DNA from 4 places in the Streptomyces sp. NPDC001515 genome. Region 1 is predicted to be linked to each of the others. Evidence: riboswitches for the same ligand, from Rfam matches in the RefSeq annotation. Region 1 holds a riboswitch; each other region holds the start of a gene.
The links. A riboswitch is a leader RNA that binds a small molecule or an ion and turns the genes downstream of it on or off. The one in region 1 is predicted to bind cyclic di-AMP.
Positions count from the first base shown of each region.

Region 2: it holds a riboswitch for cyclic di-AMP, as region 1 does, so the genes downstream of both, ACWCXC_RS13420 (M23 family metallopeptidase) here and ACWCXC_RS24610 (NlpC/P60 family protein) in region 1, are expected to answer to the same signal.
Region 3: it holds a riboswitch for cyclic di-AMP, as region 1 does, so the genes downstream of both, ACWCXC_RS06775 (transglycosylase family protein) here and ACWCXC_RS24610 (NlpC/P60 family protein) in region 1, are expected to answer to the same signal.
Region 4: it holds a riboswitch for cyclic di-AMP, as region 1 does, so the genes downstream of both, ACWCXC_RS28120 (M23 family metallopeptidase) here and ACWCXC_RS24610 (NlpC/P60 family protein) in region 1, are expected to answer to the same signal.

Region 1 is NZ_JBSFHN010000024.1:46,147-53,602, forward strand. Features, by position in the region: gene ACWCXC_RS24605 (hypothetical protein) at 217-570, shown strand; gene ACWCXC_RS24610 (NlpC/P60 family protein) at 642-1,814, opposite strand; cyclic di-AMP (ydaO/yuaA leader) riboswitch at 1,813-1,980, opposite strand; gene pcrA (DNA helicase PcrA) at 2,406-4,844, shown strand; gene ACWCXC_RS24620 (peptidoglycan DD-metalloendopeptidase family protein) at 4,926-6,566, opposite strand; gene ACWCXC_RS24625 (esterase/lipase family protein) at 6,851-7,456, opposite strand, start outside.
Region 2 is NZ_JBSFHN010000010.1:102,056-109,511, forward strand. Features, by position in the region: gene ACWCXC_RS13405 (bifunctional acetate--CoA ligase family protein/GNAT family N-acetyltransferase) at 1-1,810, opposite strand, end outside; gene ACWCXC_RS13410 (HPr family phosphocarrier protein) at 1,984-2,265, shown strand; gene ACWCXC_RS13415 (GntR family transcriptional regulator) at 2,467-3,153, opposite strand; gene ACWCXC_RS13420 (M23 family metallopeptidase) at 3,375-4,208, opposite strand; cyclic di-AMP (ydaO/yuaA leader) riboswitch at 4,222-4,391, opposite strand; gene ACWCXC_RS13425 (M16 family metallopeptidase) at 4,622-6,004, opposite strand; gene ACWCXC_RS13430 (M16 family metallopeptidase) at 6,031-7,392, opposite strand.
Region 3 is NZ_JBSFHN010000004.1:42,356-49,811, forward strand. Features, by position in the region: gene ACWCXC_RS06765 (FtsB family cell division protein) at 1-272, opposite strand, end outside; gene eno (phosphopyruvate hydratase) at 367-1,647, opposite strand; gene ACWCXC_RS06775 (transglycosylase family protein) at 1,935-2,678, opposite strand; cyclic di-AMP (ydaO/yuaA leader) riboswitch at 2,683-2,851, opposite strand; gene ACWCXC_RS06780 (transglycosylase family protein) at 3,153-4,127, opposite strand; gene ACWCXC_RS06785 (cytochrome P450 family protein) at 4,241-5,551, opposite strand; gene ACWCXC_RS06790 (nucleoside triphosphate pyrophosphohydrolase) at 5,604-6,614, opposite strand; gene ACWCXC_RS06795 (SurA N-terminal domain-containing protein) at 6,703-7,359, opposite strand.
Region 4 is NZ_JBSFHN010000031.1:21,722-29,177, reverse strand. Features, by position in the region: gene ACWCXC_RS28145 (NAD(P)/FAD-dependent oxidoreductase) at 1-1,198, shown strand, start outside; gene ACWCXC_RS28140 (SHOCT domain-containing protein) at 1,262-1,666, opposite strand; gene ACWCXC_RS28135 (hypothetical protein) at 1,823-2,266, opposite strand; tRNA gene ACWCXC_RS28130 (tRNA-Met) at 2,711-2,784, shown strand; gene ACWCXC_RS28125 (PP2C family protein-serine/threonine phosphatase) at 2,974-4,176, shown strand; cyclic di-AMP (ydaO/yuaA leader) riboswitch at 4,392-4,547, shown strand; gene ACWCXC_RS28120 (M23 family metallopeptidase) at 4,559-5,683, shown strand; gene ACWCXC_RS28115 (aldo/keto reductase) at 5,907-6,851, shown strand; gene ACWCXC_RS28110 (PrsW family intramembrane metalloprotease) at 6,898-7,456, opposite strand, start outside.

The DNA.
Region 1 (7,456 bases):
GCCGGTGGTGGGGGGTCACCTGGGACGGGACGCTAAACCCGGGGCACGGGCAGGAGTTGTAATGACCACTATTGTCTGAATTTGGCGTTGCGCTGTTCTCGGATGACCGGAAAAACCCCGCCAGAGTCAGGCAATTCGCGCATCAACCGGTCAAGCGGTCAGAGAGACCCACCTCGCCGCCGGGTGCTGCTATGTGCGGAGCTAGGCTGCGGAGCCATGCGCGTACTCATCGATGTCTTCGTCGCCCTGCACATCATCGGCATCGCCTCCCTGCTGGGCGGATTCCTCACCCAGATGAAGGCCATGGGGGCCGGGACGGCACGGTTCGTCCCGGCGATGCTGCACGGTGCGCTGACCATGCTCGTCACCGGGATCGCCCTCGTCGGGCTCGACCAGGCCGACGACCACCCGGTGAACAACGTGAAGATCGGCATCAAGCTGCTGATCCTGGTCGTGATCCTCGGGATCGTGTACGTCAAGCGCGACGAGGAGAAGGTCGACAAGGGCCTCTTCGCCGCCGTCGGCGGACTGACCGTCGTCAACATCTTCATCGCCACGCTCTGGAACTGAGCGCACGGACGACGAGGGGCCGGCCCGGTGACGGGCCGGCCCCTCGTCGTGTCCGGACGGGGTCTCCCCGGTCAGGCCGGGCGCACGCTCCCGTAGATCGGCATGTAGTAGATCGACTCCTCGCGCACGTTCGCCCCGGGCTTCGGCGCGTGGATCATCATGCCGTCGCCCTTGTAGATGCCGACGTGGCTGATGTCGTCGTAGAAGAAGACCAGGTCGCCGGGGCGCAGATCGGCCGTGGCGACCCGGGTGCCGATGTTCACCTGGTCCCAGGTGGTCCGCGGGATGTCCACCCCCGCGGCCTTCCAGGCGGCCTGGGTGAGCCCCGAGCAGTCGTACGAGGCGGGGCCGGTCGCCCCCCATACGTACGGCTTGCCGATCTGGGCCTCGGCGAACGCCATCACCTTGTCGGCCTTCGTCGTGGCACCGCTGTCCGAGCCGGTGCCCGTATCGGTACCGCTGCCCGCGTCCGTACCGCCGCCGCCCTGCTTGGCGGCCTCGGCGGCCTCCTCGGCCTTGCGGTCGGCCTCGGCCTTCGCGGCGGCCTGCTTCTTCGCCAGCTCCGCTGCCTTGCGCCGGGCCTCGGCCTCCTTCTTCCGCTCCAGCTCGGCCAGCCGCGCCTTCTCCTCGGCGGTCAGCTTCGAGAGCAGCGTCCGGGCCTCGGCCAGCTTCGTCTGGACGGCCTGCTTGCTGGTCCGCAGCGTCGCCTGCGACTCGGTGAGCGTCTCCAGGCTCTTCACGGCCTCGGCCCGCTGCTTGGACGCCTTCGCCTGCTGCGTACGGAAGTCCGCGACCGCCGTGGTCTGGCGCTCGGTCATCCGGTCCATGAGGTGGGTCTGGTCGAAGAACGACTGCGGGTCGTCGGCCAGGAAGAACGTGGCGGTCGGCGCGAGGGCGCCGCCCCGGTACTGGGCGGCGGCATAGGTGCCGAGCGTCCTGCGGGCCTCGTTCAGCTTCCCGGTCCGCTCGGCGACGTCGTCCAGGAGCCTGTCCACCGCGGCCTTCTGGGCGGTGGTCGCCTCCTTCGCCCGGTTGTACTGCTGGGTCGCGGTCCCCGCCTGCCGGTAGAGGTCGTCGACCTTCTTCTGGACGTCCTCGATGCTGGGCTTGGGGGCCGGCGCGGCCAGCGCGCTCTGCGAGGACAACAGGGTCACGGACGCGAGAGCGGCGGTCGTGATCCCCACGGCGGGGCCGGTGGTGCGCACCCGGGTGCGCGGTTTGCGATGCGACGCCAAGGTCTGCATCTCCTTCCGTGGACCGCCTACCGGGTTAGCTGTCGGGTTCGGGCGGAACGGAAGGCTGCCCTACGGTCCGGGTGGGGGGTCGCGGACCGATTCACCCCGGTGCTTCGTGTGGGTCCCCGGCTCCGGGCGCCTCGTGCGCGCAGCCCGGATTCGGCGTGGCCGCCCGCTCGGCGTGGATCGCCTCTGGGGGTACGGGCCGCCCGACGGAGCACGCTAGCCAACTCATGGTGCCCCTGTGAAGGTTGGTGTTCGATATGCCCGATACGTTTTTGTGACCTTGGCGGATCGGGGTGCCGTGGGGCGGGCAGGGCCCCCGATTCACCACGTCACGCGCCCGCCCGCTCGCTCTCCGTGCCCGGTCGGTCATGCGCTCTTGGTCACTCCGCCCCCACCTGTCAGTGCGCCCGCCCGGTGGGCCTGTGCAGCGGGTCATGGCCGGGGTCGCGACGCCTGGCACGGCACCTCGCGGCGTTGCCGAAACGCCCGGATAGCTCCGCTATCAGGACGCTCCGGCGCCTTGCGATGCACCGCACCAGCCGCCGCGCCCTACCCGGCCCTGACCCGCCGCACAGGCCCTAGACTCGTACAGCGATGAGCAGCCTCTTTGACGACAGCTTCCTGGCCGGCCTCCAGCAACCGGAGGAAGGGCCCCCGCCGCCCCCCGAGGACTCCGCGCCCGACGAGGTGCCGGAGGACCTTTTCGCGGGCGTCTACGACGGGCCCCCGCCGCCCCGCGAGGCGTACTACCGGGACGGCGCCCACCGCCCCGTCCTCGACGCCGCCGCCCTGCTCGACGGTCTGAACACCGAGCAGCGCGCCGCCGTGGTGCACTCCGGGTCCCCGCTGCTCATCGTCGCCGGGGCCGGCTCCGGCAAGACCCGGGTGCTGACCCACCGCATCGCCCATCTGCTGGCCGAGCGCGGGGTGCACCCGGGCCAGATCCTCGCGATCACCTTCACCAACAAGGCCGCGGGCGAGATGAAGGAGCGCGTCGAACAGCTCGTCGGACCCCGGGTCAACGCCATGTGGGTCATGACCTTCCACAGCGCGTGCGTCCGCATCCTGCGCCGCGAGTCGAAGAAGCTCGGCTTCACGTCCTCGTTCTCGATCTACGACGCCGCCGACTCCAAGCGCCTGATGGCCCTGGTCTGCCGCGATCTCGACCTCGACCCCAAGCGCTTCCCCCCGAAGTCGTTCACGGCGAAGGTCTCGAACCTGAAGAACGAGCTGATCGACGAGGAGACCTTCGCCGGCCAGGCCACCGACGGTTTCGAGAAGACCCTCGCCCAGGCGTACACGCTCTACCAGGCCCGCCTGCGCGAGGCCAACGCGCTGGACTTCGACGACATCATCATGACGACGGTCCACCTGCTCCAGGCGTTCCCCGACGTCGCCGAGCACTACCGCCGCCGCTTCCGCCACATCCTCGTCGACGAGTACCAGGACACCAACCACGCCCAGTACACCCTCGTACGGGAGCTGGTCGGCCCCACCGGCCCCGACGACGCCCCCGGCGAGCTGTGCGTGGTGGGTGACGCGGACCAGTCCATCTACGCCTTCCGCGGCGCCACCATCCGCAACATCCTCCAGTTCGAAGAGGACTACCCGGACGCGACCACCATCCTGCTGGAGCAGAACTACCGCTCCACGCAGACGATCCTCTCCGCCGCCAACGCCGTCATCGAGCGCAACGAGAGCCGCCGCCCCAAGAACCTCTGGACCAAGGCCGGCACCGGCGCCCGGATCACCGGCTACGTCGCGGACACCGAGCACGACGAGGCCCAGTTCGTCGCCGACGAGATCGACCGGCTGACCGACACGGACGAGGCGAGGGCCGGGGACGTCGCCGTCTTCTACCGGACGAACGCGCAGTCCCGTGTCTTCGAGGAGATCTTCATCCGCGTCGGCCTGCCCTACAAGGTCGTCGGCGGCGTGCGCTTCTACGAGCGCAAGGAGGTCCGGGACGTCCTGGCCTACCTCCGGGTCCTCGCCAACCCCGAGGACACCGTCCCGCTGCGGCGCATCCTCAACGTCCCCAAGCGCGGCATCGGCGACCGCGCCGAGGCCATGATCGACGCCCTCTCGCTGCGCGAGAAGATCTCCTTCGCGCAGGCCCTGCGCCGGGTCGACGAGGCGTACGGCATGGCCGCGCGCTCGGCCAACGCCGTCAAGCGGTTCAACACGCTGATGGAGGAGCTGCGCACGATCGTCGAGTCCGGCGCCGGACCCGCCGTGGTCCTGGAGGCCGTCCTGGAGCGCACGGGCTATCTCGCCGAACTCCAGTCGTCCACCGACCCGCAGGACGAGACCCGCATCGAGAACCTTCAGGAACTCGCCGCCGTCGCCCTCGAATTCGAGCAGGAGCGCGGCGAGGAGGAGGGCGCGGGCACCCTGGCCGAGTTCCTGGAGAAGGTCGCGCTCGTCGCGGACTCCGACCAGATCCCCGACGAGGACACCGACGGCTCCGGCGTCATCACGCTGATGACCCTGCACACCGCCAAGGGCCTCGAATTCCCGGTGGTCTTCCTCACCGGCATGGAGGACGGCGTCTTCCCGCACATGCGGGCGCTCGGCCAGACCAAGGAGCTGGAGGAGGAGCGCCGGCTCGCGTACGTCGGCATCACCCGCGCCCGCGAACGCCTCTACCTCACCCGCGCCGCCATGCGCAGCGCCTGGGGCCAGCCGGCGTACAACCCGCCGTCGCGGTTCCTGGAAGAGATCCCCGACCAGCACCTGGACTGGAAGCGCAAGGGCCCGATGGCGGCCCCGGCGGGTCCGACCGGGGGCATCGCCTCCTCGCTCTCCGCCTCCCGCGCGCGCTCCGGCCCCTCCGGCTTCGCGACCCGGCGGGCCTCGGAGAAGCCGACGGTCGCGCTGGCGGTCGGCGACCGGGTCACCCACGACCAGTTCGGTCTGGGCACGGTGACGGCGGTCGAGGGCGTGGGCGACCAGGCCAAGGCCACGGTGGACTTCGGCGACGAACGCCCGAAGAAGCTGCTCCTGCGGTACGCGCCGGTCGAGAAGCTGTAGCCCCCGTTCGTTCCCGGGGAGCCCGCCCGGCTTCCCGGGGACGCGGAAGGCCCCCGGGAACGGCTCAGGCCGCAGCCGGGTTCAGGTGGGGTCGACGCCGTGGCTGCGGAGCCAGGTCAGCGGGTTGATCGCCGCGCCGCCGCCGGGCCGCACCTCGAAGTGCAGATGGGGTCCGGTCGAGTTGCCCGTGTCGCCGGAGTACGCGATGACGTCACCGGCCTTGACCGGGCCGGAGCGGATCCGGGTGGTGGAGAGGTGGCAGTACCAGGTCTCCGTGCCGTCGGCCATGGTGACGATGGCCATGTTCCCGTACGCCGAGTTGAACTGCGTGCGCACGGTGCCGTCCGTCGCCGCCATCACCGGCGTGCCGGGGCCGACGGGGAAGTCGATGCCGGTGTGCACCGACATCCAGTTGACGCCCGCCTGGCCGAAGTACGCGCTGAGGCCGTGCTGCTTGACGGGCAGCATGAACTTGGGGCGCAGTGCCTCCTTGCGGGCCGCCTCCTGGTCGCGCCGCTTCTTCTCGGCGGCCTGCCGCGCCTTGAGGTCGATGCGCTCCTGGGTGCGGCTGGCGCGGTCCGCGAAGTTCTCCGCGTCGGCGCTGAGGTTGGCGAGCTGCGTGTCCAGCTTGTTGTTGGCCGCGACCGGTTTGACGGTGCCGGGGTCGGCGGCCGCCATGGACATCGTGTCGTCCTTCTTGTCCTCGCCGCCGCCGATGCCGCCCACGGAGGCCGCGGCGATGCCCGCCACGCTCATCACGCAGGCGGAGGGGACGGCGACGGTGAGGAGCGCGGAGCGCTTGGCGGGGGAGCGCCTGCGGCTGCGACCGCCCCGCGCGGGCCGGCTCGCGGGACGGTGGCCCTCTGCGGCGGCGTTCGCGGGCGCGTGACCGGCGTCCTCGGAGCCGGTCTGCTCGGCCTCGGCGGCGGCGCGGTAGGGCTCGTAGGGGTCGAAGGCGGAGCCGCTGTCGGGGTCCACATCCGCCTCGGGTGCGGGCGCGGACGCGGGGACAGGAGTTTCGCTGACCGCCGTGTGCTCGTACGTGTCCTGCGGGGGCGTGTCCTGCGGAGCGGCCGAGGTCCCGGTGTTCCAGGCGGTGGCGTCGTACGCGCCGGTGTCGTACCCGGTGGTGTCCGTGGCCGCCCACTGGCCGTCCGCGTACCAGGCGGTGGTGTCCCACTGGCCCGAGGAATCGGGGGCGCCGCCCTGGGCCGGGACCGTCGGCAGATAGCCGTCGGTCGGCAGCCACGTCGCCGTCGCCCCCGTGTCGTAGCCGGAGGTGTCGTACGCGTGCCCGGTGCCGTACGCCTCGCCGGTGCCGTGCGCGTGCCCGGTGCCGTAGGTCTCGGTGGTGCCGTACGCGTCCGAAATGCCGTACGAGTCCGGTGTGCCGTACGCGTCCGTCGTGTTGCCGTACGCGTCGGGGGCGCCGTATGTGTCGAACGAGGGGTGCTGCTGGGGCTCCGCCGTGTACGCCGCGTAATCGGCGGGGTGGTCGTAGCCGACCGTCCGGTGCCCGCCCGTGTCCCACTGGGCCGTGTCGTACGTGCCGGTGTAGCCGGTCGGGGCGTCGGCCGCGTACGGGGAGGCGTAACCGGTCGCGGTGTCGTACGAGGCGTCGTGGCCACCGGGCAGGGAGCCGAAGAGCGGGTCGCTGTCGAAGCTGCCCGTGGAGTGGCCGTCGTACCCGGCGTACCCGGCGTAGGGGGGCTGGTCGTTCACCAACTTCTCTCTCGCCTCGGCAGCAGGACCAGTCTCCGGCGTCCGGTGGGGGACTCCGGAGGGTAAGCAGTGGCCGCGACTGTACCCGGCGGTATGCGACGCCGACAATCTTCGACGGCCCCCGCGCGCTCAGGAAACGGGCAATCGGCCGTCTTTCGGCGGGCCGTGCACACAGCCTTGGCTCTATGTTCGAAACTCGTTCGATTCATTGGGGCTCGCGAGAGGCCCGCAGGGGCGCTCCGAGGGCGCTCGGAGGCAGAAGGGGGCAGTCCGGGGGCGCGTACTCAGGCGACCGAGGCTGTGCCTGTGCCACTGCCGGTGCCGGTGACTCCGTGGTCCGGGATCTCGTCGTCCAGCGCCTGGCGGACGGCGGCGGTGACGGCCGGGTGCACCGGCAGGGCGAGATGGCCGATCCCGGTGACGCGGACGTTGACCGCGTCCAGGTCCGGATGGTCGACGCAGGCCGCCTCGGCGGGCACGATCACCTGGTCCAGCTCGCCCCAGAAGCTGACGAAGCGCGTCCGGCAGCCGGGCGCGGGCAGCCGGAGCTCCTGGATGGGCTCCGAGTCGCTGAGCATCTGGCGGGCGATGGGGTGGGCGCCGGCCAGCCGGGCGAGTGCGGTGCCGCCGTGCGGGGTGCCGAGCGTGACGACGGTGCGGACCCGCTGGTCACCGCCCAGCCGCTGGACGTAGTAGCGCGCGATGAGACCGCCGAGGCTGTGCCCCACGATGTCGATCTCCCGCTGTCCGGTGCGGGCGCAGATCTCCTCCACATGCCGGGCGAGCAGTTCGGCGGCGGTGCGGATCTCGCAGGTCAGCGGGGAGTAGTTGAGTGATTCCAGATGGTGCCAGCCGTGCCGGGCCAGCGAGCGGCGCAGCAGCACGAAGAC
Region 2 (7,456 bases), on a different contig from region 1:
CCGGCTTCGCCGGGCCCGCGGCCGCCGCCGCGTGCAGGGCGGTGGCCAGCACCTCCCCGTCGCCGGACTCCGCCTCCCCGTCCTCGCCCACCCACGGGATCGCCGTCACCACGACCGCGTCGCAGCCGCCGTCGGCGAGGGCCGCCGACAGCGCGTCGCGGAAGTCCTGCGGGGTGGCCGCCGTGGTGAGGTCGACGGGCGGCCGGGGGCGCAGCCCCTCCGCCAGGCAGGCGTCGTACGTGAGGAGCCCGAGCGACTCCGAGTTGCCGAGGATGGCAACGCGTCCGCCCGCGGGGAGCGGCTGGTCGGCCAGGAGCAGTCCGGCGTCGACCATCTCCGTGACGGTGTCGACGCGGATCACTCCGGCCTGCCGCATCAGCGCGGAGACCGTGGCGTCCGGGATCCGGCTGACCGGGACCGCGTGGCCGGGCGGGGTGGAGCCGCTGTGCCGGGCGCCCTTGACCACGACGACGGGCTTCACGGCGGCGGTCCGCCGGGCGAGGCGGGTGAACTTGCGGGGGTTGCCGAGCGATTCCAGGTAGAGCAGGGCGACGTCGGTGTCCGGGTCCTCGTACCAGTACTGCAGGAAGTCGTTGCCCGAGATGTCGGCCCGGTTGCCGGCCGAGATGAAGGTGGAGAGCCCCGCGCCGCGCCGGTAGAGCCCGGAGAGCAGGGCGATGCCGATCGCGCCGGACTGGGTGAACAGGCCGATGCGGCCGGAGGCGGGCCGCTCCGGCGCGAGGGAGGCGTTGAGCCGGACGGCGTCGGAGTTGTTGATGATGCCGAAGGCGTTGGGGCCGATGATCCGCATGCCGTACGCACGGGCCTGGCGGACCAGTTCGCGCTGGCGCTCGCGGCCCTCGGCGCCCCACTCGGCGTATCCGGCGGACAGGACGACGAGGCCCTGGACGCCGTGCTCGCCACAGTCGGCGACGGCCTCGGGAACGCGGTCGGCGGGGACGGCGACCACGGCGAGGTCGACGGGTGCGCCGATCTCGCCGAGGGAGCGGTGGGCGGGCACGCCGTCCAGGGTGTCCTGGCCGGGGGCGAGGGCGTGGTTCACCGCGTGGACGCGGCCGGTGAACCCGGCCGCCAGGAGGTTGCGCAGCACGGTGCGCCCCACGCCGCCCGGGGTGCGTCCGGCGCCGATGACGGCGACGGAGCCGGGGGCGAGCAGCCGCTGCACGGAGCGGGCCTCGGCGCGCTGTTCGCGGGCGCGCTGCACGGCCAGGGACTCGGCGGTCGGTTCGAGGTCCAGGGTGAGGTGGACGGAACCGTCCTCGAAGCTGCGCTGCTGGGTGTAGCCGGCGTCCCGGAACACCTTGATCATCTTGGTGTTGGCGGGCAGCACCTCGGCGGCGAAGCGCCGGATGCCGCGTTCGCGGGCGACGGCCGCGATGTGTTCGAGGAGGGTGGAGGCGACCCCGCGGCCCTGGTGGGCGTCCTGGACGAGGAAGGCCACCTCGGCCTCGTCGGCCGGGGCGGAGGCGGGGCGGCCGGTCGCGTCGATCCGGTCGTAGCGGACGGTGGCGATGAACTCGCCGCCCACCGTGACCGCGAGGCCCACCCGGTCGACGTAGTCGTGATGGGTGAAGCGGTGGACGTCCTTGGCGGAGAGCCGGGGGTAGGGCGCGAAGAAGCGGTAGTACTTCGACTCGTCGGAGACCTGCTCGTAGAAGCTGACCAGCCGCTCGGCGTCGTCCGTGGTGATGGGCCTGATCCGGGCCGTGCCCCCGTCGCGGAGCACCACGTCCGCCTCCCAGTGATCGGGGTAGGCGTGCTGCGGACTCTGCTCCGGAGAGGGCTGCATGGGCCAAGCCTACGGCGCCGCCACCGGTCGCGTGGGGGACGGGGCCGGGGCAGTCTGGGGTGGCCGGGCGGCGGTGGCGCACCCGTGGGGGTGCGCGGCGCGGTCCGGCCGGAGCACCGCGCACTGCATGAGAGACTGGTCTAGACAACCATTGATTCGTGAAGGGCAGAACCATGGCTGAGCGCCGCGTCAACGTCGGTTGGGCCGAGGGCCTGCACGCCCGCCCCGCTTCCATCTTCGTCCGTGCCGCCACGGCCTCCGGCATCCCCGTGACGATCGCCAAGGCCGACGGCAACCCGGTCAACGCCGCCTCGATGCTCGCCGTGCTCGGGCTCGGCGCGCAGGGCGGCGAGGAGATCGTCCTGGCGTCCGACGCGGAGAACGCCGACGCCGCTCTGGACCGTCTCTCCAAGCTGGTCGCCGAGGGACTGGACGAGCTCCCCGAGACCGTCTGACCCGGACCGGCCGCACGCGCCGGATGGTTCCGCGCCGAAACCGCGCCTCCCCCGACCGGGCGGCGCGGTTTCCGCATTCCCGGGACGCGGCACCACCGTATTCCCGTCGGAAACATCGACGACGGGGCCCGGAAAGAGAAATGCGGGCAGCGGGAATAGCACCCGTCCCAATTCCTCTCCCCTTTGTCTACGGCGTCTTTATTACGAACGACCGCTCGGGGTGTGTACGGGATGTTGCGCATTCCTCACCTTCCCCGCCGGGACGGGGCGGCGCAGCCGGTGCGCGGCCCCGGCCCGCTCGGCGTGCTGGGCGGTCAGGGCCCTGGCCCGTTCGGCGTCGCCGCGCGCCACGGCGTCCACGATCGCCCCGTACTCGGCCCAGGCGTCGGCCGGCCGGGACGGCGGGTCGACCGTGTACATCCAGGCGATCTTGTGGCGCAGCTGGGTGAGCAGGGCGATGAGGCCCGGACTGCCGGAGGCCTGGGCGAGCGTCTCGTGGAACCAGGTGCCCAGGGACCGCAGATCCTCGCCCTCACCGCGCCTGGCCCGCTCCTGACCGAGCCTGACCAGGCCCCGGAGCACCTTCAGATGCGCCTCGGTACGGCGCCGCGCGGCACGGGCCGCGCCCAGCGGCTCCAGCAGCGTCCGCATCTCCAGGAGGTCGACGGCCTCCTGCTCGGTGGGCTCGGCGACACAGGCCCCGGCGTGTCTGCGGGTGACCACGAACCCCTCCGACTCCAGGGTGCGCAGCGCCTCGCGCACCGGGACGCGGGAGACCCCGTACCGGCGTGCCAGCACCTCCTCGGTCAGCCGGCTGCCGCGCTCGAAGACACCCGAGACAATGTCTTCACGAATGGCCGTGCATACCGAATGCGCCGGAATACGCATGTCCGAACCCCCGCCCTCATCCCCGCGGATCGCGGCCGATCGACACCTGTCCCGCGACTCTATGACAATGCGGTCGCATTTCCGATGCCGGGAGTTCATTCATGAATATCTTTTGGCCCCGGTCCTCGGCGGCGAGGGGGTGACCCCCACGCGCCACCACCCCTCCCGGAGATGCCGAAGCCCCGGCGGTGCGCGCCGGGGCCTTCGGGGCGTCGCGGGTCTCAGAGGGAGACGCCGTGGGCCCGGAGGTAGGCGATCGGGTCCATGTCGGAGCCGTACGAGGGCGTGGTGCGCGCCTCGAAGTGGAGGTGCGGGCCGGTCGAGTTGCCGGTGGAGCCGGAGAGCCCGATCCGCTGCCCGGCGGCGACGCCCTGGCCGACGGAGACACCGATCGAGGACAGATGGCCGTACTGGGTGTACGTGCCGTCGCTCATCCGCAGCACGATGTTGTTCCCGTACGCGCCGCCCCAGCCGGCCTCGACGACCGTGCCGGCGCCGACGGCGACGACGGGGCTGCCGGAGGCGGCGTGGAAGTCGATGCCGGAGTGGCTGCCGGAGGACCAGAGGGAACTGCTCGACTTGTAGCCGGTGGAGACGTACGTGCCGGCGACGGGGAGCCGGTACGCGCCGAGGCGGGCGCGCTCGGCGGAGCGGGCGGCGCGGGCTGCGGTCTCGCGGGCCTCCTCGGCGCGGGCCTCGGCGGCGGCGCGGGCCTTCTTCCTCGCCTCGGCCCGGGCCTGGGCCTTCTTCTTCGCCTCGGCCTTCTTCTGGGCGGCCGCCTCGGCCTTCGCCCGCTTCTCGGCGGCGGCCTCGGCCTGGCGCCGCTGCGCCTGGGCCTGGGCGTCGACGCGGTCGGCGAGGTCCCGCTCGATGGCGATGACCTGGGTGAGGCCGGTGTCGGTGACGGGGGTCTCGGCGTCGGCGGCGACCGACGGGGAGGCCAGTGCGCCGACGACGCCGGTGGTGGCGAGGGTCGCGATGCCGACGGTCTTCGCGCCGGCGCGGCTCAGACGGCCCGGGGCACGGTGCTTCCCGGAGGCACGGGTGAACGCCATGGAGTGGCTGGTCCTTTCCTTCCTTCTCGCCTACCGGGTTAGCTGACGGGTTCGGAGCAGGAAGGTCTCCTACGGATGCCGCGGCCCGGGTCCGGGGGCGCCGGCGTCCGATTCACCCCAGGGACTGCGTGGGTCCCCGGCTCCCCGGGCTCGCGCCTGACGGGGACTCGGCGATGGCTGCCCGGTACGTCACGGATGCGGCATACGGGTGCGGACAGCGGAGCCGACGCTAAGCGGCGGCGCGGACGCGGACCAAACGGACAGCCGCTTTTGTCGCACATCCCACAGGGCAAATGTGCACCTTTCCCTTCGTGACGGACAAAAGGGATGGACCGCACGGAACTCTCTCCGCGCGATCCATCCCCCTTGGTGCCGTTACCGTTCTCCCCGGACGCGTCCGGGCCGGCCGTGCCTCAGCCCGTGACGACCGACACCTCTCCGATGCCCAGGGCCCGGACGGGCTCCGCGATCTGCGAGGCGTCCCCCACCAGCACCGTGACGAGACGGTCCACCGGGAACGCGTTCACGACGGCGGCGGTCGCCTCCACCGTGCCGGTCTCGGCGAGCCGGGCGTAGAGCGTGGCCTGGTAGTCGTCGGGCAGATGCTGCTCGACTTGGTCGGCGAGGGTGCCCGCGACGGAGGCCGCCGTCTCGAACTTCAGCGGGGCGACCCCCACGAGGTTCTGCACGGCCGTCTCGCGCTCGGCGTCCGTCAGCCCCTCGGCGGCCAGCGTGCGCAGCACCTTCCACAGGTCGTCCAGCGCCGGACCGGTGGATTCCGTGTCGACCGAACCGCTGATCGCGAGCATCGCGGCGCCCGTCGCCCCGGAAGCCGAGTCCGGAGCGGTGGAGCGCAGCACCTGGGCGAAGGCCCGCACGCCGTAGGTGTAGCCCTTCTCCTCGCGCAGCACCCGGTCGAGCCGGGAGGTCAGCGTGCCGCCGAGGCAGTAGGTGCCGAGCACCTGGGCTGGCCAGACGCTGTCATGGCGGTCGGCGCCGATCCGGCCGATCAGCAGCTGCGTCTGCACAGCGCCCGGACGGTCCACGATCACCACGCGGCCGGTGTCGTCGCCGGTGATGGCCGGGGCCGGCCGGGGCTCGACGGTGTTGCCCGACCAGTCGCCGAGGGTGTCCGCGAGCAGTCCGTCCAGGTCGATGCCGGTGAGGTCACCGACGACCACGGCCGTGGCGGTGGACGGCCGGACGTGGGCGTCGTAGAAGGCGCGCACGGCCCCGGCGTCGATCCGGGCCACGGTCTCCTCGGTGCCCTGGCGGGGCCGGGACATCCGGGCGGTGGCCGGGAAGAGCTCCTTGGAGAGCTGCTTGGCGGCCCGTCGGGCGGGGTTGGCCTGCTCGTGCGGGATCTCGTCCAGCCGGTTGCCCACCAGGCGCTCGATCTCGCTGTCGGCGAAGGCGGGGGCGCGCAGCGCCTCGGCGACCAGGCCGAGTGCCTTGGGCAGCCGGGAGGCCGGGACCTCCAGGGAGACCCGGAGGCCGGGGTGGTCGGCGTGGGCGTCCAGGGTGGCGCCGCACCGCTCCAGCTCGGCCGCGAACTCCTCGGCGCTGTGCTTGTCGGTGCCCTCGGACAGGGCGCGCGCCATGATCGTGGCGACGCCGTCCAGGCCCTCGGGCTCGGCGTCCAGCGGGGCGTCGAGGAAGATCTCGACGGCGACGACCTGCTGGCCGGGGCGGTGGCAGCGCAGCACCGTGAGCCCGTTGGGCAGCGCGCCGCGCTCGGGGGCGGGGAAGGCCCAGGGGCGGGCCGTGCCCGGGGCGGGCTGCGGGTGGTACTGCATCGAAACTCCAGTCGCGGCAGCGTCGGTCACTGGTCCGCCCCCTCGTGCGCGTCGGTGTCGGTGTCGGCGTCCGCCTCGTCGGCCGGCTCCACCGGCTCGTAGACCAGGACCGCCCGGTTGTCGGGCCGCAGCTGGGCCCTGGCGGCGGCCTTGACCTCGTCGGCGGTGACGTCGAGGACCCGGTGCACGGCGGTCAGGGCGAGCTGGGGGTCGCCGAACAGCACCGCGTACCGGCACAGTTCGTCCGCGCGGCCCGCGACGGTGCCGAGGCGGTCCAGCCACTCGCGCTCCAACTGGGCCTGGGCGCGTTCCATTTCCTCGGGGGTGGGGCCCTCCTCGGCGAACCGGGCCAGCTCCTCGTCGACCGCGGCCTCGATCCGCGCCACCTCGACGCCGCCGGACGTCTTGACGTCCAGCCAGCCGAGCGAGGGCGCGCCCGCGAGGCGCAGCAGCCCGAATCCGGCGGCCACGGCCGTCCGGTCGCGGCGGACCAGGCGGTTGTGCAGCCGGGAGGACTCGCCGCCGCCGAGCACGGTCAGCGCGAGGTCCGCGGCGTCGCACTCCCGGGTGCCGTCGTGGGGCAGCCGGTAGGCGGCCATCAGGGCCCGCGCCGGAACCTCCTCGCGGACCTCCTCCCGCAGCTCACCGCCGATGGTCTCGGGCAGCGCGCCGTCGCGCGGCGGCCGCTTGCCGTCGTGCGAGGGGATCGAGCCGAAGTACTTCTCGATCCAGGCGAGGGTCTGCTCGGGGTCGATGTCGCCGACGACCGAGAGCACCGCGTTGTTCGGCGCGTAGTACGTACGGAAGAACGTCCGGGCGTCCTCCAGCGTCGCGGCGTCGAGGTCGGCCATCGAACCGATCGGGGTGTGGTGGTACGGGTGGCCCTCCGGGTAGGCGAGGGCGGTCAGCCGCTCGAACGCTGTGCCGTACGGGACGTTGTCGTAGCGCTGGCGGCGCTCGTTCTTGACGACGTCGCGCTGGTTCTCCATGGACTCCTCGTCGAGCGCGGCGAGCAGCGAGCCCATCCGGTCGGCTTCGAGCCACAGGGCCAGCTCCAGCTGGTGCGCCGGCATCGTCTCGAAGTAGTTGGTGCGCTCGAAGCTGGTGGTCCCGTTGAGGGAGCCGCCGGCGCCCTGCACCAGTTCGAAGTGTCCGTTCCCCTTCACCTGTCCGGAGCCCTGGAACATCAGGTGCTCGAAGAGGTGAGCCAGTCCGGTGCGTCCCTCGACCTCGTGGCGCGAGCCGACGTCGTACCAGAGGCACACCGCGGCGACCGGGGTCAGATGGTCCTCGGAGAGCACCACGCGCAGGCCGTTGGCCAGACGGTGCTCGGTCGCTGTCAAGCCGCCGGAGCCGGCCTGGGCTGTGGCCGTGTGACCCATGGGCATGTACGTCCCTTCGATCGCGATACTGGTTTTACTGCGAGACCTGCCACTGTAAGCAAGCGCACCG
Region 3 (7,456 bases), on a different contig from region 1:
TCGCGCAACTGCTCGGTCCGCGTCTCGGCCTCCTGCGCCAGCCGCTCCTGCTCGGCGATCTCGTCGCGCTGCGAGACGTACTGCCGCATCGGATAGGCGAGGGCGACGACCAGCGAGCAGACCACCAGGGCCAGGAAGGCGGCCCGGCCGGTGAGCCGGGAGCGGCGGGCCTGGCGGCGGTTCTGGGAGCGGTAGACGCGGGCCGCGGTCTGCTCGCCGAGCAACCGCAGCCGGGTCGCGGTGGAGAACCGGTCCCGGTCCTTCGCGGCCATGTCTCCGCCTCCCCATTACGCACGTCCGTCCCCGCACACGGTACGGGACCGAGTGCGGGGACGGACGGAGGCCGGGTCGGTTGCCCGGACCGGGTCAGCCCTTGAAGCGCGGGAACGCCGAGCGGCCGGCGTACACGGCGGCGTCGTCGAGGATCTCCTCGATGCGCAGCAGCTGGTTGTACTTGGCGACGCGGTCCGAGCGGGCCGGGGCGCCGGTCTTGATCTGGCCGCAGTTCACGGCGACGGCGAGGTCCGCGATGGTGACGTCCTCGGTCTCGCCGGAGCGGTGCGACATCATGCACTTGAAGCCGTTGCGCTGGGCCAGCTCGACGGCGTCCAGGGTCTCGGTCAGCGAACCGATCTGGTTGACCTTGACGAGCAGGGCGTTGGCGGAGCCCTCCTCGATGCCGCGGGCCAGGCGCTCCGGGTTGGTGACGAAGAGGTCGTCACCGACGATCTGCACCTTGCTGCCGAGCTTGTCGGTGATGACCTTCCAGCCGGCCCAGTCGTCCTCGTACAGCGGGTCCTCGATGGAGACCAGCGGGTACGCGGAGACCAGCTCCTCGTAGTACTCGGTCATCTCGGCGGCCGAGCGGGACTTGCCCTCGAACTCGTACTTCCCGTCCTTGTAGAACTCCGAGGCGGCGACGTCGAGCGCGAGCGCGATGTCCTTGCCCGGGGCGTAGCCGGCCTCCTTGATGGCCTCGACGATGAGGTCGAGGGCGGCGCGGTTGGACTCCAGGTTCGGCGCGAAGCCGCCCTCGTCGCCGAGACCGGTGGACAGGCCCTTGGTCTTCAGGACCTTCTTCAGGGTGTGGTAGACCTCGGCACCCCAGCGCAGCGCCTCGGAGAAGGACTCCGCGCCGATCGGGGCGATCATGAACTCCTGGATGTCCACGTTGGAGTCCGCGTGCGAACCGCCGTTGAGGATGTTCATCATCGGAACGGGCAGCAGGTGCGCGTTCGGGCCGCCGAGGTAGCGGAAGAGCGGCAGGTCCGAGGCCTCGGAGGCGGCGTGGGCCACGGCGAGCGAGACGCCGAGGATGGCGTTGGCGCCGAGCGAGCCCTTGTTCTCGGTGGCGTCCAGGTCGAACATCGCCTGGTCGATCAGGCGCTGCTCGGTGGCGTCGTAGCCGACGAGCTCCGGGCCGATCTGCTCGATGACGGCGAGGACGGCCTTCTCGACGCCCTTGCCCTGGTAGCGGTTGGGGTCTCCGTCACGAAGCTCGATGGCCTCGAAGGCACCGGTGGAGGCGCCGGACGGAACGGCGGCACGGCCGGTGGAGCCGTCGTCGAGGCCGACCTCGACCTCGACCGTGGGGTTTCCGCGGGAGTCGAGGATTTCCCGGGCTACGACGACGTCGATGGACGGCACGAGGCATCTCCTTCTGGGATATGACGCTTGGGGTGCGGGGCCACGTGGGCCTTGCGACACGAGCCTAACCGGCCCGGCGGCCTGCGTCGGCCGACCGCCCGACCCCTGGGACGAAAAAGGACCCAAGCGCGGGCACAGCGGGATGAAAGGGAAGAAATCTACTGACGGGTAACGACAACAGTTGAACGGTCCCCGGCCCGAACGAGCGGACCCCGGCCCGGCGCGCACGGGGGGAGGGTGCGCACCGGGCCGGGGTGTCCGGAGCCGTCGACGAGGAGGGGTCGCGACTACTTCGTCAGGTGGAGCTGCTGACCCGGGTAGATCAGGTCGGCGTCCTTGACGATGTCCTTGTTCAGCTCGAAGAGGCGCTGCCAGCCGCCCTCGACGCCGTGGTCGGCGGCGATCTTGCTCAGCGAGTCGCCGGTGACGACCTTGTACTCGCCGTCGCCCTTGGCGACCTTCGCGCCGGTCGGGGTGGTCACGGTCTTCGCGGCCTTCTTCGGCTCGCTCTTCGCCGGGGCGGGGGTGCGCTCCGAGCGGTTGGTGGCCGGGGCCTCGGTGCGCTCGGCCTGCTTCTGCGGCGCGGCCTCCTGCTTGGGGGCCTGCTCCGTCGTGGCGGCGGAGGAGCCGGTGTCGACGCCCGGGTCGACGCCGTCGTTGGTCAGGTTGCCGGCGCCGGCGCAGGCCCAGGCGCCCGGACCCTGGAGGGCGAGCAGCTTCTCGGCGGTGGCGATCTGCTGGGCCTTGGTGGCCAGGTCGGCGCGGGGGGCGTACTGGGTACCGCCGGCGGCGGCCCAGCTGGACTGGGAGAACTGGAGGCCGCCGTAGTAGCCGTTGCCGGTGTTGATGGACCAGTTGCCACCGGACTCGCACTGGGCGACGGCGTCCCACGTGGCCACCGAGGCGGCGGAGGCGCCGGTCGCGCCCATCAGCGGAACGGCGACGGCGGCACCGGCGACGCCGGCGAGCGTGGCGATCCGGACGGCCTTGGAGGGGCGGCGGTGCTTGTTGGCCTTGCGGTTGAGCAGCATCGAGACTTCTCCTCACCGACGCCTGCGAGGTGAGCTGTCGGGTTCGGGCCTGTGAGTTGCCCGGTCGCACGTCCTAGCACGCGACTTCACCCCAAGCCGGTCCCGGCGTCCTTCGACGTCCGGGTCCGGCGCCTACCTGGGTCCCCCGCTCCTGCCTACGGCGCTTTCGCGTCTGTTCCCTTCGACCGACGGCAGGATTCGGCGTGACGGTCGACGGGGCCCGCGGTGCGAGCGGTTCAGACCGTAAACACACCCAACCCCGACATTCAAAGAAGGACATACCGGAAAAACATCCCGTACTTGCATCTGACAAACCCACATTTGCGCAGGTCGGAACGGATGCGACGGGACCTCCCGGACACAACACGCCAGTTCACGCAAAGAGACCTATGTCTCACTTGGTCGAAAGTGGGACATAGGCCTCTGAACTACCCCGGAATCCGGGGCATTTTCAGCCGGTGATCCGGGCCGGACTCACCCGGTCGGCGCACCCAGGTCAAGGCTCTGGCCAGGCAGGATCAGGTCCGGGTCGGAGCCGATCTCGTCCTTGTTGGTCTCGTAGAGCGCCGTCCAGCCGCCGGGCAGCTTCTGCGCCTGGGCGATCGCCCACAGGTTGTCGCCGGGCCGGACGGTGTACGCGCCGTCGGCGGCCGGGTCCCCCGCGTCGCGCGCCCCGGACTCGCCGCGCGAGGCGTGCCGCCCCGCGTCGCGGTCCTCGCGGCCGGACTGCCGGGTCTCCTCGGGTGCGGGGGCGCCCCGGTGCTTGCCGCCCCGGTCGGCGCTCCCGGCCCGCCGCTCGTCGCCCGGCGCGGCGTCGGAGGCGTCCGCCCCCGAGGCGTCCCGCGCGTCCCCGGCCGAGGGCGTGGAGGCGGAGGGAGAGGCGTCCGGCTTGGCGTGCTTGCCGCGCGAGGCGTCCGCGCCCCGCTCGTCCGCGCCGCCCTTCGCGTCCCCGGCGTCCTTGCCGTCCGCGGTCGCGTCGTCCGGGGCCCCGGCCTCCGCCGAGGGGTCGGCGGACGGATCGGCGGAGGGCTCGTCGGACGGCACGCCGCCCGGGTCCACCCCCGGCAGCCCGGCGTCCGTCGCGAGCCCGGAGATCACCGCGCAGCTGGGCCACGCCATCGGCCCCCGGTCGGCCAGCACCTTCTCGGCGACGGCGATCTGCTGCGAGCGGCTGGCGAGGTCGGCGCGCTCGGCGTAGGACTCGCCGCCGTACGCCTTCCACAGCTCCGGGGAGAACTGGAGGCCGCCGTAGGAGCCGTTGCCGAGGTCGGCGCTCCACATCCCGCCGCTCTCGCACTCGGCCACCCGGTCCCAGGTCGAGGCGTCCGCCGCGTGGGCGCCCGCGGCGCCGAGCAGCGGGATCGCGAGGGCCGAGCCGGTCACGCCTGCGGCGACGACGATGGCGGGAGCCTGTCGGGGACGACGGTGCCTGCCGTTCGCGGAGCCCATGGGGATGCCTTCCGTGTGACGGGTGGGTCGAACGGTGAACCTAGCGGGACTCGAACGGATGTCACAAGTCGATGCAGCGCAGATCACGCCGACATCACAGAGTTGACAGAAAGTCACCTTCCGCCCGTGCCCGCTTCCGGACCGAACTCGACCGGAAGGGTGCGCAGTCCGCGCATGATCAGCCCACCGCGCCAGCGCAAATCGGCCGATTCCCCGGCAAGCCGGAGGTCCGGAAGACGTTTCAGCAGGGTGGCGAGGGCCGTCTGGCCCTCCAGCCGGGCGAGCGGGGCCCCGAGGCAGTAGTGGATGCCGTGTCCGTATCCCAGGTGCGGGTTGTCACGCCGTGCGAGGTCCAGCGTGTCCGGACCCGCGAAGCGCTCCGGGTCCCGGTCGGCGGCGGCCAGCACCACGAGCACCGGATCGCCCTCGGCCACCCGCTGCCCGCCGATGGTCAGCGCCTCGGTGGCGTACCGCCAGGTCGCCAGCTCCACCGGCCCGTCGTACCGCAGCAGTTCCTCGATCCCGGTCGCCAGCAGCTCCGTCTCCCCCGCCTCCAGCGAACGCTGGAGGCGGGAGCGCTGCTCCGGATGGCCGAGCAGGGTGTGGACCCCGTTCCCGATCAGGTTCACGGTCGTCTCGAAACCCGCGAACAGCAGGATGAAGGCCATCGCGGCGGCCTCGTTCTCCGTCAGGTGCTCGCCGTGGTCGCTCGCCCGGATGAGCCCCGAGATCAGATCGTCGCCCGGGTCCTCGCGCTTGCGGTGGATCAGTTCCAGGAGGTAGTTCCGCATCTTCTTCACGGAGCGCGCCACCCCGCCGCGCGGGCCGCCGCCGTGGCGGATCATCATCCCCGCCCAGTCCCGGAAGTCGTCCTGGTCCTCGCCCGGCACCCCGAGCAGATCGCAGATGGCGTAGATGGGGAGCGGGAAGGCGAACTCGTGGATGAGGTCCGCTTCCCCCTTCGCGGCGAAGCCGTCGATCAGCCGGTCCGTCAGCTCCTGGACGCGGGGCGCGAACGCGGCGACCCGGCGCGGGGTGAACGCCTTGGAGACGAGCCGGCGCAGCCGCGTGTGGTCGGGCGGGTCGATGTTCAGCAGATGCGTCATCAGCTCCGCCTTGCGCTCCCCCGGGATGCCCGTCTTCCCCTTGGCCCGCGCGGACCCGGCGTGGTGGGCCGGGTTCTTGGAGAGCCGGGCGTCGGCGAGCGCCTGCCGGGCGTCCGCGTACCGCGTCACCAGCCATGCCTCGACCCCGCTGGGCAGGGTGGTGCGGTGCACGGGGCTGTGCGTGCGCAGCCAGGCGTAGGCGGGGTACGGATCGGTCGCGAACTCCCAGGTGAAGAGCTCGGGCGCGGGCGGGACGGCGGCGCCGGACCCGCCGTGGGCGGGGCAGCCGGCCGGGGCGTGGGCGGGGTGGTCGTTCACCCCCCGACGTTATCCGCTGCCCCGGGCGGGGGCTCCGGGGCCTCGGCGGCCCCTACTCCGCGCTGTCCGTGCTCTCCGCGCCGTCCACGCCCTCCGCGGCCCGGATGGCGTCCCGGTAGGCGCGGGCCGCGGCGCGCAGGGCGGCCTCCGGGTCGACGCCCTCCTCCTGGGCGCGGACGGCCAGGGCGAGCAGCCGGTAGCCGATGGCGGCGCCGTCCCCGCCCTCGGGGAGGGGGACGTCGAGTCCGGCCGTACGCACGCGGCTCGCGAGCTTCGCGGCGAGGGCCAGGCCGGGCTGGCCGAGCGGCACCCCGTCGGTGACGGAGGCGCGCCGCTTCTCGACGGCCTTGGTGCGCAGCCAGTGCGCGTGGACGTCCTCGGGGGTCTCGGCGGTGGCGTCGCCGAAGACGTGCGGGTGGCGGTGGATCAGCTTCTCGATGAGCGTGCCGGCGACGTCGTCCACGGAGAACGGCTCCTCGCCGCTTCCCGGAATGCCCTCCTCCGCGATCCGGGCGTGGAAGACGACCTGGAGGAGCACGTCCCCCAGCTCCTCGCGGAGTTCCTCGCGGGTGCCGTCCTCGATCGCCTCGACGAGTTCGTACGCCTCCTCGATCGCGTACTTGGCGAGGCCCTGGTGGGTCTTCCGCGAGGTCCAGGGGCACTCGCGGCGGATCCGGTCCATGATCTGGACGAGATCGAGGAGCCGGGCGCCGGGCAGATCGTACGAACCGGGCAGCAGCTCCAGCTCCGGCATCCGCACCCGGCCCGAACCGGCCAGCCGGGCCAGTCCGTCGGTCAGCGGCCCCTCGCCCTCCCCGCCGGTGAGGACCACCACGGTGTGCCCGCCCGCGCAGGCGTCCACCAGCTCCTCGGCGCCGGGAACGCCGGGGGCGACGGTGATCCCGGCCTCGCGCAGATACGGCAGCTGGGCGCCCGCGTCCTGGGCGCAGTGCACCCGGCCGGCCGCGTGCAGGGCCTGCCAGGCGGGCCAGGACAGCAGTCCGGGCGCGACACGGTGGCTGGCGGTGAGCAGGACGATGCGGCCGGGATCTTCAGCGTTCACAGGGCGGAATCTACCCCGGCCGCCGCAGGAGCGGCGGCCCCAGGCTCCGGCCCGCGCACAGGCCCGAGGCCCCGGCCTCGGCGCGGGCTCAGGCCCCGGCTTCCGCGGCCGGCTTCTCCGCCGCGGTGACCTGCTTGATCCACGGGGCCTTGTAGTCGGCGAGCTGGATCTGCTGGTTGTTCCAGGTGCCGAAGCGCGGGTTGACGTCGACCTCGAGCGCCTTCGACGCCTCGCTCAGCGCCTCGCCCAGGATCTTGGTGCCCTCGGGCGTCGTCGGGTCGGCGCCGAGCGCCTGGCCGAGCTTGGTCAGCTGGATCTGCTCCCGGAGGAAGGCGTCGATCTGGTCGGGGGCGATCCACCGCTCCTGGAGCACGGCGGCGCGCAGCCCGTCCTCCCCCTGGTACTGGGCCGCCGCCGAGGCGCGCATCTGCTGCACCTCGGCACGCGTCACCGTCACCCCCGCGTCGGCGGAGGCCCTGTCCAGGATCCGGTCCAGGATCAGCCCGTGCAGCTTGGCGCGGGCGAGCTGCCCCGACTGGTCGCTGATCTGCGCCGACTGCTTCGACGCGTCCTGCGCCTTGCGCACATCGGCCACCTGGCCCTGCACGGTGGCCACCGTGATCCGGTCCCCGCCGACGACGGCCGCGGCGCCGGGGTGGGCCTGGCTGCCGCAGGCGGTGAGGACCGGCGCTGCGACGAGCAGGGCGGCGGAGACGGTGAGCGCGGTGCGACGACGGCGGTGCAAAGGAGCCTCCCGAGGAGATTGTGCGGCGGTGCACAAAGCCTTGCGGTGATCGATGTTAGGGAGTGGAACCGGTCCGGGCCACTGATTCGACCAACGA
Region 4 (7,456 bases), on a different contig from region 1:
CCACGACCTCGTGACCGTGCGGGCCCGCCGGATCGTGCTGGAGACCGCGCTGCACGACGCCGTCGACCGCGAACCGTCCGTCGAGGTGCGGCGCGCGGAACCCGCCGCAGGGCTCGTCCTCGCGGAGCAGCGGGGCGGGGCCGTCCCCCGGGTGACGGGCGCGCGCTCCCCGGCCGCGCGGTACGACGCCGAACTCGTCGTGGACGCGGGGGGCCGGAGGTCGCCGGTGCCGGGCTGGCTGGCCGGGGCGGGGTGCCGGGACGCGGTCGTGGAGAGCCACCGGACGGGGATCGCCTACTTCTCCCGCTGGTACCGGCTGCGCCCGGACGGGCCGCAGGGCCCGGGGCGAGTGAAGCCGGGTTCGGTGGCGGACTTCGCGGTCGGCGGGGTGTTCCCCTCGGACAACGGCACCTTCGCGGTGCTGCTGACGGTGTCCACCGCCGACCCGGTCCGGGGCGCCCTGCGCGATCCGGAGGTCTTCGAGCGCGCGGCCCGGACGTTTCCGGCCGTCGCCGCCTGGCTCGCCCTGCGGCCGGAACCGCTCTCCGGGGTGCTCGCGATGGGCGGTCTCGACAACCGCTGGACCGGGCTCTGCGACGCGGCCGGGCCCGTGGTCACCGGGCTGGTCGGCGTCGGCGACTCCGTCACGCACACCAACCCGACCCTGGGCCAGGGGGTGGCGCTGGCCCTGTGGGCGGCCCGATGGACCGCCCGGCACGCGGCCGGCGCCGCCGAGGACCCGGCGCGCTTCGCCGCCGCCCACCACCGCTGGGCCGTACGGACGCTGCGGCCGTGGTTCGACGTCCAGGTGGCCGTGGACCGTGCCAACGACATCCGGCTCCGGTCGTCGGCCGCCGCGCGGTCCCCGGAGCCCGCCGGCCCGTCGGGAGCCCCGCTCCGGTCCCTGACCACCGCGCCGTCCGCGGAGCCCTCCGCTCCCACGGCCCGTGAACAAGCTGCCCGTTCCGCCTGCTCCTGGGAGGACCCGGTCGTGATGCGGGCCCGTGCCCGCGTCCGCCATCTCGTCGAGAGCGCCGACCGGGCCTACGGCACCGAGGAGGTGCGGGAGCACGTCGCCCGGTGGCTGGCGGAGCGTCCGGACTTCGTCCCCGCGCTCGACGGGCCCGCCCGCGAGGTCTGGGAGGCGGCCGTCCGGGGGGAGGCGACGGGGGCGGCGCCGCCCCCGTATCCGGACTGAGGGCGACGGCCCACGGCGACGGCGCCGGTCCTCGGGGAGGGCCGGCGCCGTCGTGTCGTGCGGTCAGGCCAGGAGCTTGGTCTTGGCGCGCTGGTACTCGTCCTCCGAGATCGCGCCCTTGGCCTTGAGCTCCGCCAGCTTGGACAGATCGTCGACGTGTCCGCCGCCGCGCTGCGCGTCCGAGGTGCCGGCCGCGTCCCGTACGTACGCCTTGAACGCGGCCTCGCGGTCCTTCGCGTCCTTCATGTCGCGCTGCCCCATGGACTTGCCCCGGGCGATCACGTAGATCAGCACACCCAGATACGGCAGCACCAGGGCCAGGATCAGCCAGCCCGCCTTGGCCCAGCCACCGAGGTCGTCACTGCGGAAGATGTCCATGATGACCCGGAACAGCAGGAACAGCCACATGATCCAGAGGAAGAACCAGAGCATGGTCCAGAACAGGTTGAGCAGGGGGTAGTCGTCCATCGTCCACTCCTGGCGCAGCGTCGAAATGGCTGAAACTGAAATCAGTCATATCACCGCATAAAGCCCCTCGCCCGTTGGTGTGGTCCCCCCTCCGCCATGCGGGGGAGCAAGGGGGGCCGGACGAGGGGCGACGCGGCGCGGCGCGCGGCGCGGCGGCTACTTCTCCGGTACGGAAGCGGCCTCTGCGGCCTTCACCGGCTCCTCGGCCTCCGCGGCCTTCTCCGTGCGGGCGGCCTTCTCCGTGTCGGCGGACGCCTTCGGCTCGGGGGACGCCTCGGGCTCGGCGGCGGGCGCGGACGGAGAAGCCGCCGGGACGGTCGCCGGAGCGGCGGTCACGGCCTGCGCCGCCGTCTTCTTGCTGTGGGTCATGATGCCGATGAAGCCGGCGATGAAGCCGCTGATCAGGCCGGATATCGCGTGGTTGACCGCGTTGACCGACTCGCTTCCCGGGAGGCCGATCGCGAAGTAGTTCACGACCGCGCTCATCACCGCGCCCATGACCCCGCCGATGAGTCCGCCCGTGGCGGCGGCACGTACGGGGGAGGAGGCCGGGGCGGCCGGGGAAGCGGGGGCGTGATCAGAGGTGAGCGGTGCGGTCATCGTCGAGGGCCCTCCAGACGGGTTGCGATGAGAGGCCGGGAGAGGCGTTCGGGCGCGATGACATGCGCGTTCGGCGGCCTGCTCGCACGGGCAGCCCACCGGACCGGGGGATGCAGCAGTTACCTTGCGGCAGAACACGTGTTCCTTGCAACACCTTCTCAGTTTCACCACCTTGACGATCCGACGGGAAAACGGTCCCCGCTGGGCCTGGAAGGAGGCCCGCATTCCGCCCGCCAAGGCCGGGTGGCGGACCGCGTGTTCGTGCGGAGCCGTGCCTACTCCCGCTGGTCCAAGGGGTGTTGGGGCTCCTGGGGTGTGTGAGGGGTGTGTGCTTCTGGGTGTGTGGTGAGGGGGTTGGTGCGGGGGTGTGCAGTGGTACGGAGGGGGCGAACGGGGCGAGTGGTCATCGGCGCCCCGGGGATGCCGTAGAGTGGTGTTCACCGACGCGGGGTGGAGCAGCTCGGTAGCTCGCTGGGCTCATAACCCAGAGGTCGCAGGTTCAAATCCTGTCCCCGCTACTGAAACATCAGGCCCGGCACGCGCACAGCGTGCCGGGCCTGATGCGTGTACGGAGCCCGGACGACCGCGCTCCTTTCCCCCATTTGCCGACGAGGACTCGCCCCGCGCCCCCGCTCGGGGAAGCCTGGAGGCTGCGGTGGCGCGGCACCGGCCGCGGCCGTGGCGGCACCGGGCAGGAGGCCAGACAGGTGGGGACGCGGGAGCAGCGGCGGGCCGGGCCGGCCGGAGGCGTGGCGGCCCGCCGGTTCGTCCGCGCGCTTCCCGCGCTGATGATCGTCGGTGGTGTGCTGTTCGACGGGCTGACCCCGCCCCGGTACACCGCGATCCCGCTGTTCGCCGCCGCTCCGCTGGTCGCCGCCCCGTTCTTCTCGCGGGCCGGCACCATTCGGACGGGCGCCGCCGCGATGCTGGCCCTGCTCCTCCTGCGGATCCCGCACGGCGACCTGCCCGGCCCGGTGAACGTCATCGAACTGCTCACCGTCCTCACCGTCTCCGTCCTCGCCGTCCTGATCAACGGAGTCGTCCGGCGGAGCAACGAGCAGCTGGCCTCCGCCCGGGTCATCGCGGAGACCGCCATGCGGGCGGTGGTGCCGATCCCGGCCGAGAGCGTCGGGGGGCTGCGGGTCGCCGCGCGGTACGAGGCGGCGCAGGCGGACGCGTACGTCGGCGGCGACCTGTTCTCGGTGACCGACACCCCGCACGGGGTGCGGCTGCTGGTCGGAGACGTGCGGGGCAAGGGGCTGGACGCGGTCGGCGCGGTGGCGGTGGCCATCGGCTGCTTCCGGGAGGCGGCCGAGCGGGAGGACGACCTGGCGGGGGTGGCGGTGCGGCTGGAGCGGGCGCTGGCCCGGGAGTCGGAGATACGCGGGGGCCTCGACGCCTCCGAGGGGTTCATCACCGCCGTCCTCGCCGAGATCCCGAAGGGGGAGGGCCGGGTGCGCATCGTCAACCGGGGCCACCCCGAGCCGCTGCTGCTGCGTGCCGACGGGGCACTGGAGGTGCTGACGCCCTCGGTGCCCGCGCTGCCCCTCGGACTGGACCTGGGGGCGTGGCCGGACCCGACCGACGTGTGGGAGCTGCCCGCCGGCGCGACCCTCCTCTTCTATACGGACGGTCTCTCCGAGGCCCGTGACCGCGCGGGGGTCTTCTACGACCCCGCCGCCCGGTTGCGGGGCCGGATCTTCCCGGGCCCCGAGGAGCTGCTGACGGCGCTGACGGAGGACGTGCGCCTGCACACGGGCGGGGAGGCGACGGACGACCTGGCGCTTCTCGCCGTCGCCCGGCCCGCCGAGGGGCAGCCCGACCGGCGTAGGACGGTGCGGATCGTCGGCAGGGGAGGCGGCGGGCAGGGAGGCGGCGGCCGGGGTCACGCGCGGGGCGACGGACCGTAACCGAGAGACCCCACTCCGCATAACATTTGACGCACAGTCAGAATCCGAAGGGTCGTCGAGGGGCGATGAACTCGCCCGATTCCACCCGGTTGTGTCCCGTAAAGTCCAGGCCAAGGACGGGAACGATCAAGGGGAACAGCTTGGAATCGAGCCCGTCTGTCTATTAACGTTCGATAACGCAGCGCGGTTGTCCAGGCCGTCGTCAGTGGCGGCACCGTGCGCGAGCGCCGAATTCCGCAAGGGAACCGGGGAACCACCTACATGGGGTGAATCGGGCATCTCTGTCTCGTCCGTCGAGGCGGAGGAACCCGTAGGAGACCTTCCTGCTCCGAACCCGTCAGCTAACCCGGTAGGCGAGAAGGAAGGAAAGGAGTGCGCCTCCGTGGCGTCCAACAAGCCTGCCCCCGAACCCTCTTCCCGGTTCGGGTACGACTACGGCAACGACTTCGCGCCCGAGCGCGGGACCGATCGGGTCGATGCCTACGCGGCCGACTTCCGCGCCGAGGAGGCCGGGTCCGAGCGGGCTTGGGAGGAGTGGAACCCCACCGAGGAGTCCGTCCGTCCCGTACGCGGCAGGCACCGCGTCGCCAAGCAGCGCAATGGTCTGGCCCGCAGCTCCACCGTCCTCGGTGTCGGTGTCATCGCGGCCGTCGGAGCGGGTGGCATGGCCACCGCCCAGAGCAAGCCGCCGGTCTCCATTTCTCTTCCCGATTCGATCGCGGACAATCTTCCGGCCGCGAAGTCGCTGCCCGGGGTGGGCGCGCTCTTCTCGTCCGACAAGGCCGAATCCCCCGAGGAGAGGGCCGAGGCGGCCATCGCCGCCGCCCCGCTGACCTCCGCGGGTGTGACCACCGCCGAGGCCGAGCAGGGCACCACCGATGCCGGTGAGGCGCTGCGCGCCCGCATCCTCCAGCAGGCCGAACAGCAGCAGGACGCCGCCGCCGCCGAGGCGAAGGCCGCCGAGGAGAAGGCCGCGGCCGAGAAGGCGGCGGCCGAGGCGAAGAAGAAGCAGGACGCCGCCGAGGCCCGGCTCGCCGCCGAGAAGAAGAAGGCGGCCGAGGAGGCGGCGAAGAAGGCGGAGGCCCTGCGGCTGGCCAAGCTCGCCGCGAGCTACGCCATCCCGACCTCCTCGTACACGATCACCTCGACCTACGGCGAGGCCGGTTCGATGTGGTCCTCCGGCTACCACACCGGCCTCGACTTCGCCGCCCCGACGGGAACCCCGATCAAGGCCATCCACACCGGCACCATCACGTCGGCCGGCTGGTCCGGGTCCTACGGCTACCGCACCGTCCTGGAGCTGGAGGACGGCACGGAGCTGTGGTTCTGCCACCAGTCGTCCATCGGCGTCAGCGTCGGCCAGAAGGTCACCACCGGGGACGTCATCGGCAACGTCGGCGCGACCGGCAACGTGACCGGCCCGCACCTCCACCTAGAGGTCCACACCGCGGACGGCACCGGCGTCGACCCCATGGCCTGGCTGAACGCCCGCGGCCTGACCGTCTGACACCTTCCCCGAGGCGTACGGCGAAACCCCGGCAGCCCTGACGCTGACCCCCCGACGTCAGGGCTGCCGGTCTGTCCGCAGAGCCGTGCCCGTACGCCCGCCCGCAGACCTGTGCCCGCACACCCGCCCCTACGCACTCCGGCCGGGCAGGGGCGTGCCCGTCGGCGGGTCTTTGTGTACCGGGCACGGAATAGCGGCCCGGGTGCGGCGGGTTGTTCTCCCCATGACTTCTCTTCGCCCCCTCGGCACCTCCGGTCTCCAGGTCTTCCCGCTCTCCCTCGGCGGCAACGTCTTCGGCTGGACGGCCGACGAGACGCAGTCCTTCGCCGTCCTCGACGCCTACACGGCGGGCGGCGGCAACTTCATCGACACCGCCGACGCCTACTCGTCCTGGATCCCCGGCAACGTGGGCGGCGAGTCGGAGACCATCATCGGCAAGTGGCTCGCCGCGCGCGGCAACCGCGCGGATGTGGTCGTGGCGACGAAGGTCGGCGCCCACCCCGACTACAAAGGCCTCTCCGCCGCCACCATCAAGGCCGGTGCCGAGGAGTCGTTGCGCCGGCTCGGCACCGACCACATCGACCTCTACTACACGCACTTCGACGACGAGACCGTCCCGGTCGAGGAGATCATCACCGCGCTCGACCAGTTGGTGAAGGAGGGCAAGGTCCGCGAGATCGCCGCCTCCAACATCAGCCCGGAACGGCTGCGCGCCTCGCTGGAGTTCTCCGAGCGCGAGGGACTCGCCCGCTACGTGGCCCTCCAGCCGCACTACAACCTCGTCTCCCGCGACACCTACGAGGGCGAACTCCAGGAGACCGCCGCCCGCGCCGGGCTCGCTGCCGTCCCGTACTTCGCCCTCGCCGCCGGATTCCTCACCGGCAAGTACCGCCCGGGGGCGACCGTCGACAGCGCCCGCGCCGGCAGTGCCTCCGCGCACCTGGAGTCCGAGCGCGGACAGAAGGTGCTTGCCGCACTGGACGCCGTGGCGACCGAACGCGAGGCGGAGATCGCCACCGTGGCCCTGGCCTGGCTGGCCGCCCGCCCCACCGTCGCCGCGCCCATCGCCTCGGCCCGCACCGTCGAGCAGCTTCCCGCCCTGCTCGCCGTCGCCGACCTCCACCTGACGGACGCGGAACTGTCCCGCCTCACCGAGGCATCCGCCTGACCGCACGCCTCACCGACGCCCCCGCCCCGGCCGGCCCCAGGAGCCCTCAGCCCCTGGGGCCGGCCTGCGGATCGTACGGAACCGGGCCACCACCCTGAGGCGGAACCGGGCCTCCGTCTCGATACGGCACCGGGCCGCCGCCCTGATACGGGACGGGCCCGGCCCGGTACGGGGCCTGAGCGCCCTGATACGGGGGCTGACCGGCCGGATACGGGAGGGGGCCGCCCTGCGGTGGCACCGGGCCTCCCCGGTACGGGTACGGCCGGGGGCCGTACGCCTGGCCCGGGTACGGCGGGGGTATCGGCGGGGCGAAGCGGGGGCGGAGCCGACCGGTGGCCTGCGCCGCGTGCGCCAGGGCGGGGCCCGCCGTCGCCCGCCGCTGCCACAGGTGGTGCAGCAGCTCCAGCTCCCGTTCGGCGAAGTCGGGTCCGGCCGTGCCCCGGCGGGCCTGGCGGCGCAGGAACGCGAGGGAGGTCGCGAACGACTCGTACTCGGCGACCGTACGGGCCGCCGCCTTCTCCCGGGCCTTCGCCTCCTTCCGGGCCTGGGCCGGCGTCGGTGCGGGGGCGGGTATGAGCGGCGGAGCCGGGAAGGGGCCCGTCCCG